Regions from separate parts of the Candidatus Syntrophocurvum alkaliphilum genome, predicted to be linked through region 1. Evidence: predicted binding sites of a transcription regulator. Region 1 holds the regulator's gene; the other holds the start of a gene.
What was found. Region 1 encodes HrcA, which represses chaperone genes, less so after heat shock. Its sites were predicted from a motif close to TGTTAGCACTCNNNNNNNNNGAGTGCTAACA; they were not measured.
Positions count from the first base shown of each region.

Region 1 (3,432 bases):
GCCCTAAGTAAGCTTCTGCATCTGTTTTTAGCTTCTGTAAAACCATAGCAGAAATTTCTTGCGGACTGTAACTCTTATCATCAATAGAAACTTTATAATCAGTACCCATTCTTCTTTTAATTGATAATACAGTTCTGTCTGGATTAGTTATAGCTTGACGTCTAGCAACCCTTCCAACTAATCTTTCTCCTGCTTTAGAAAAACCAACCACAGATGGAGTTATTCTTTCCCCTTCAGCATTTGGTATAACAACAGCTTCTTTTCCTTCCATAACAGATATAACTGAGTTAGTGGTACCTAAGTCTATTCCCACAACTTTTCCCATTAAAAACACCTCCACAATAATGAAAAATAATTACTAAAGCGTTATACGCATAATTTATCTATTTGCTAACTTTCACTAAACTTGGTCGAATTAGTCTATCATGTAGTTTGTAGCCCTTTTGCATCTCTTCAATTACAGTATTCTCTGGATATTCCTCAGACTCTTCAACTAATAATGGCTGATGAACTTCCGGATCGAAGGGCTCTCCTACAGATTCAATAATTTCTACTCCTTCATTTTTAAGTATTTCGTTTATTTTACCAACTGTCATTTCTACTCCTTTTACTAACGAATCCAAATCATTTGTGTTTTTAGACATTGCAATAGCTCGTTCTAAATCATCTAGAATAGGTAATAAATTTTTAATAAAAGGCAAACTAGCAAATTTGGTATATTCTTCCCTTTCTTTTTGAGTCCTTTTACGTATATTTTCCGTTTCCGCTACTGCTCTCAAATACAATTCATAATTATTTTGAGATTGTTCTTTCATTTTTTCTAACTCTTGCTTAACAACTGTTATTTCATCAATTTCCTTTTCATCTTTTTCATGATTATCTCCCTTGGTTTCTTCGTACGTTTCTTCTGGGTTAGTACCAGAAAAGTCCATATTTTTATCTTTTAAATTTTTTTCGTCCATTGTGTCACCCCTAAAACATCTAGTTATACTTATTAGAATTTATTTTTATTAAACTTCTTATAGCAACCTCCTTTTTATTACTATCATTGATTGGTTTCACTGCGAAAAGCTAAACTTAGACTATAGAATCGGCTGAGCTAACTTGTTTATCACGCCACTCATCGGTCTTTATCTCGTTTTGGCTTAGCACTTATTATCTAAGATGAAATTTTATTTATTATTCGGGACTTAGATAAACAAGTTAGCTCAGCCTTAAGTATTTTTGTAGTTACTTTTTGCAGAAGAATCAAACTTAATTTTTCACTAAAAAGATGGAATTTAAAAGCGCTCTTTTATAATCTGTTCAACAATGGCTCGTACTGATTCAATTGTACCTGCTGCTTTCCAGTATTCCATACGAACAGGACCTATAAGTCCTATTTTCCCCATTTCACTAGAAGTTTTATATCCTGCAAAAACTAGGCTCATCTCTTTAATTTCATCTATTTCATTTTCTTTGCCTATCTTTATATTGACTTCGTCATTAACGTCATTTGGTATTGATTCTATTAAGCCACCATCTTCATCTAAAATTGATAACATACGTTTAAGTTTTTCTATATCTTTAAATTCAGGTTCATTTAAAATATTTAGTGAGCCACTTACAATAAGCCTTTGTTCTTCTGAATTTGTTAAAAAGTTATCTAATACTTCTAGAGCCGTATCTATAACTTGTCTTCGGTTTAATAATTCATTTCTTAACGTTTGCATATCATTTCGACTCATTTGATTTAAACTTTTACCTTTAAAAGTTTGACTAAATACTTCCCCAATAATTTTCAAATCATCTGCACCTATATATTCAGGCACATCAATTTTTCTGTGCAAAATAAGTCCTGCTTCAGTAACTATTAAAAGTAAAGCTTCACCGTTGCTTAGCGGCATTAATTGTAAAAATTTAAATTTACTAAACTTTACTGAAGGTACAATAATAAATGATGTATAACGTGTTATTTGAGATATAAATTGCCCAACTTTTTGAACTACCTCATTCCACTCATATATATTTTCAGTTAATACTTTATGCAGCAACTCAATCTCTTCATTACAAAGGGTTTCCTTCTCCATCATACAATCAACAAAATATCTAAAACCTAATTCAGAAGGAATCCTACCAGCTGATGTATGTGGTTGTTCAAGGTAACCCATATCTTCTAAATCCGCCATTTCATTCCTAACTGTTGCCGCACTAATTTTTAGATTATGCTTTTTTTTAATTGCTCGTGAACCAACTGGTTCTGCAGTATTAACATAATCTTTAATAATTGATTCTAGTATGGATTTCTTCCTATCATCAAGTATCATCCCAACCACCCACTCTGTTAGCACTCTCTGCTGTTGAGTGCTAATGTATGTTTAATAAAAAAATATCACCTGAAAAATTCTTTGTCAAGTTCTCTTCAACCTAGAAATTGACAAAAAACGGAGTTTGAAAGAAAATACCCTTCTTTTGTAAGAAAAAGATATCCATCCTTATAATTTAACAAGTTATTTTCAATACATTTGTCAATAATTTTTTTATATTTAACCAATATATCTTGGTTAAATCTATTTAAAAAGTCACTTCTATTAATTCCTTTTGTTTTTCTTAACCCTAAAATTATGGCATCTACTAATAGTTCGTCCTCAGTCATAGTTTCTAATATTTGTTCCTTGCTTCGACCTGTTTTGTTGACTTGATCTATATAATTTATATAGTTAGTTTCATTCATAATTCTTTTGTTATCAATAAAACTAACAGCTCCAGCCCCAAATCCTAAATAGTATCTAGCATCCCAATAAATTAGGTTGTGTTTACTTTCAAATCCACTACAAGCAAAATTTGATATTTCATAATGCTTGAAGCTATTGCTCTGTAGATATTCTATGCATTTATAATACATTTGTGATTCAAAAAGTTGATCTAGTAATTGTAGTTCATTTTTTTCAACTTTTTTTCCTAAAACTGTATTCGGCTCTAGTTGTAATAAATAAGTGGATATATGCTTGGGGCTACAATCTATAGCTAATTTTAAATTTTTTATCCAATCATTTAAACTTTGGTTGGGTAATCCATAAATTAAATCTATGTTAAAGTTGTCAAATGTTTTATGCAGATTCTCTACCACATTATAAATGTCTTTAGTGCTATGAATTCTACCCAAAAGCTCTAATTCTTTAGAAAAAAAACTCTGCACTCCTAATGATATACGATTTACTCCTGCTTGTTTAATACTTATTAACTTAGTCAAATCTAAGCTCTGAGGGTTCGCCTCCATGGTAATTTCTGAGTTGCTATCTACTTTGTAATAGTTTTTTATCGTATTAAGCATCATATTAAGTTGGTCACTACTTAATAGGCTAGGTGTTCCCCCCCCTATATATATGCTTTCTATACTTGTATAACTAAAATCTTGGCTTTTGGTTTTTAATTCATATATTAAACATTTTA
Region 1 covers NZ_CP046457.1:1,418,908-1,422,339, forward strand. The annotation lists gene dnaK (molecular chaperone DnaK) at 1-325, opposite strand, end outside; gene grpE (nucleotide exchange factor GrpE) at 384-962, opposite strand; gene hrcA (heat-inducible transcriptional repressor HrcA) at 1,281-2,306, opposite strand; gene hemW (radical SAM family heme chaperone HemW) at 2,402-3,432, opposite strand, start outside.

Region 2 (3,432 bases), 1.1 Mb from region 1:
AAAACCAGAAAAACATCAACTTAATTCTGGCTGGGGTTCAGAAAACAACCGCAAAATGTATCAAATTGGGGGTTAAATAATGGAGTTTACTCATATAAACGAACAAGGACGAGCACGGATGGTTGATGTTACTGATAAAAATGATTCAGATAGGGTAGCTTATGCCCAAGCAGTTGTTTGTATGCAACCAGAAACTTTAAAGGCTATTAAAGAAGGAGCAGTTAAAAAGGGTGATGTGTTGGCAGTTGCACAGACCGCAGGTATAATGGGTGCCAAAAAAACTCCCGATGTAGTGCCAATGTGTCATCCTTTAATGTTAACAGGTGTTGATATATCATTTGATTTTGATGAAGACAAATCAACGATATCTGTTTTTGCTGAGGTAAGAACAACAGGAAAAACAGGGGTGGAAATGGAAGCTATAACAGCAGTAAGTATAGCAGCTATTACTATCTATGATATGTGTAAAGCTACTGATAGATGGATGGAAATTACCGATATAAGGCTTAATGAAAAAATCGGTGGAAAAAGTGGACATGTAAAAAGAGATTTTTAAATGGGGGAAGGAAAATGTCACAAAAGGGAACACTTTATTCTATATGTATAAGTGAAAAAAGAGGAGAATTAAAACACCCTGTTCAAGAAGCTAAAGTAATAGAAAACTTTGGAATAGAAAATGATGGACATGCAGGTGATTGGGATAGACAAGTTACATGCTTGGATGCTGCTAGTGTGAAAAAATTAAGCCAAGATAATAACTTAGAGCTTGGACCAGGTCAATTAGCTGAAAATTTATTAATTGAAGGTATTGATTTAAAAAATATTAAACCAGGCCAGAAAATAAAAATAGGTAATCAAGTTATTATAGAAATCGTTCATATAGGTAAAGAAGATCATCCTAGTGTAGTTACTAAGACTTTTGGAGTAAGCTTATTACCTTATGAAGGATTATTTTGCAAAGTGCTAAAAGGGGGAGAAATAAAACCAGGTAATATTGTAGAGGTGATGTAATGTTTCGTGTAGGAATCTTAGTTATGAGTGACAAGGGGTCACAAGGTGAAAGAGAAGATTTAAGTGGCAAGGAAATAATTGAAATTTTAAAACAACAAAATATTTACACCATAGAAAAATATGAAATAATACCGGATGAACAAGATATTATTAGTGATAGATTAAAAAAATTTAGTGATGAAGTTGGATTAGACGTTATTTTAACTTCTGGAGGAACTGGTTTTTCTATGCGTGATGTAACTCCAGAAGCTACTCTTGCAGTATTAGATAAAAATGCCCCGGGAATTGCAGAAGCGATACGCTATTATGGGTTAAGCAAAACCCCAAAAGCAATGTTATCACGAGGAGTTGCTGGTATACGTAAAAGTACTCTAATAATTAATTTGCCAGGTAGTATTAAAGGTGTAAAAGAGTCACTAGAAGCAATACTTCCTGCTTTAGGTCATGGTATAGAAATTTTAAAAGGTTCAGCAACTGAATGTGGCGAATCTAATTAAAAAAAAAAGAAATTTTAAGGTATATTGAGAAAATAGATGGTACATAATATTTAACAAAAATATTAAGGAAATTTTAGCAAGTATTTTAATTTGAATACTTGCATTATATTGCCTAATAATATTATTATTATATTAGCACTCAACAACAGTGAGTGCTAATAAAAAAGAAATATAAATTAAAGGGGGTATAACCTTGAAAATTCAACCTTTAGCAGATCGCATAGTAGTTAAAGTGGTAGAAGTGGCAGAAGAAAAAACAAAAAGTGGACTGTATGTACCAGATACAGCAAAAGAAAGGCCACAGGAAGCAGAAGTTCTTGCAGTAGGTCCCGGATTTTTAAATGAAAAAGGTGAAAGAATAGCTTTAGAAGTATCTGTTGGTGATAAAGTTATCTTTTCAAAGTTTGCAGGCACAGAAATTAAGGTTGATGGTGATGATTATTTAGTTCTTTCAGAGAGAGATATACTTGCAAAATTAAGTTAGTAAAGGAGGATACATAAAAATGACACCCAAAGAAATTAAATTTAGTGAAGAAGCAAGAAGATCGTTAGAAAAAGGTGTTGATACTTTAGCTGATACAGTTAAAGTTACATTAGGTCCTAAAGGAAGGAATGTTGTTTTAGATCGTAAGTTTGGTTCTCCTACCATTACAAATGATGGTGTTACCATTGCTAGAGATATAGATTTAGAAGATCCATGGGAAAACTTAGGTTGCCAATTAGTTAAAGAGGTTGCTATTAAAACAAATGATGTAGCTGGTGATGGAACAACTACAGCTACAGTTTTAGCTCAAGCTATGATTAAAGAAGGTCTAAAAAATGTAGCTGCTGGTGCAAATCCTATGATTATGCGCAGAGGAATTGAGAAAGCTGTTGAAGCCGCAGTTGCAAAAATTCAAGGTGTTAGCAAGCCGGTTGAAACTAAAGAAGCTATTGCTCAAGTTGCAGCAATTTCAGCTGATGACAAAGAAATCGGACAATTAATATCCGATGCCATGGAAAAAGTAGGAAGAGATGGTGTTATTACAGTTGAGGAATCACAATCTGTAGGTACTTCATTAGATGTAGTTGAAGGAATGAGTTTTGACCGTGGATATATTTCACCTTATATGATTACTGATACAGATAAAATGGAAGCTGTATTAGAAGAACCATATATTTTAATTAGTGATAAAAAGATAGCTGCTATAAACGAAGTGTTACCTGTGCTAGAAAAAGTTGTTCAAACAGGAAAGCCTTTGTTAATTATAACAGAAGATATTGAAGGTGAAGCTTTAGCTACCTTAGTAGTTAATAAACTAAGAGGAACCTTTAACTGTGTTGCGGTTAAAGCTCCAGCATTTGGTGAAAGAAGAAAAGCTATGCTAGAAGATATAGCAACTCTTACTAATGGACAACTAATAACAGAAGAGTTAGGTATTAAAATGGAAAATGTCGATATCGAATCATTAGGTAGAGCTCGCCAAGTAGTAGTTAAAAAAGAAGAAACTATTATTATTGACGGTTCTGGCACAGAAGATGATGTTAAAGCTAGAATTGACAACATTAGGAATCAAATAGAAACAACAGATTCTGAATATGATCGTGAAAAGTTACAAGAAAGAATGGCTAAACTGTCTGGTGGGGTAGCAGTTATTCAAGTAGGTGCAGCAACTGAAACTGAATTAAAAGAAAGAAAACATCGCATCGAGGATGCTTTAGCAGCTACTCAAGCCGCTGTTGAAGAAGGAATTGTAGCTGGTGGTGGAACTGCTCTAGTAAATATTGTATCAGCAGTTGCTGAAGTTCAAGCTGAAGATGATGAGTTAACTGGTGTTAATCTCGTTAAAAAAGCATTAGAAGAACCTCTACGTCAAATTGCAAGCAATGCAGGAGTTGAAGGCTCAGTCGTAGTTGAAAAGGTTAGAGAAGCTGAAGTTGGAGT
Region 2 covers NZ_CP046457.1:163,945-167,376, forward strand. The annotation lists gene moaA (GTP 3',8-cyclase MoaA) at 1-76, shown strand, start outside; gene moaC (cyclic pyranopterin monophosphate synthase MoaC) at 80-556, shown strand; gene SYNTR_RS00805 (MOSC domain-containing protein) at 571-1,011, shown strand; gene SYNTR_RS00810 (MogA/MoaB family molybdenum cofactor biosynthesis protein) at 1,011-1,508, shown strand; gene groES (co-chaperone GroES) at 1,702-1,992, shown strand; gene groL (chaperonin GroEL) at 2,012-3,432, shown strand, end outside.
Region 2: a site for HrcA is predicted at 1,639-1,669, ahead of groES (co-chaperone GroES). Genes of this name have one in related genera too.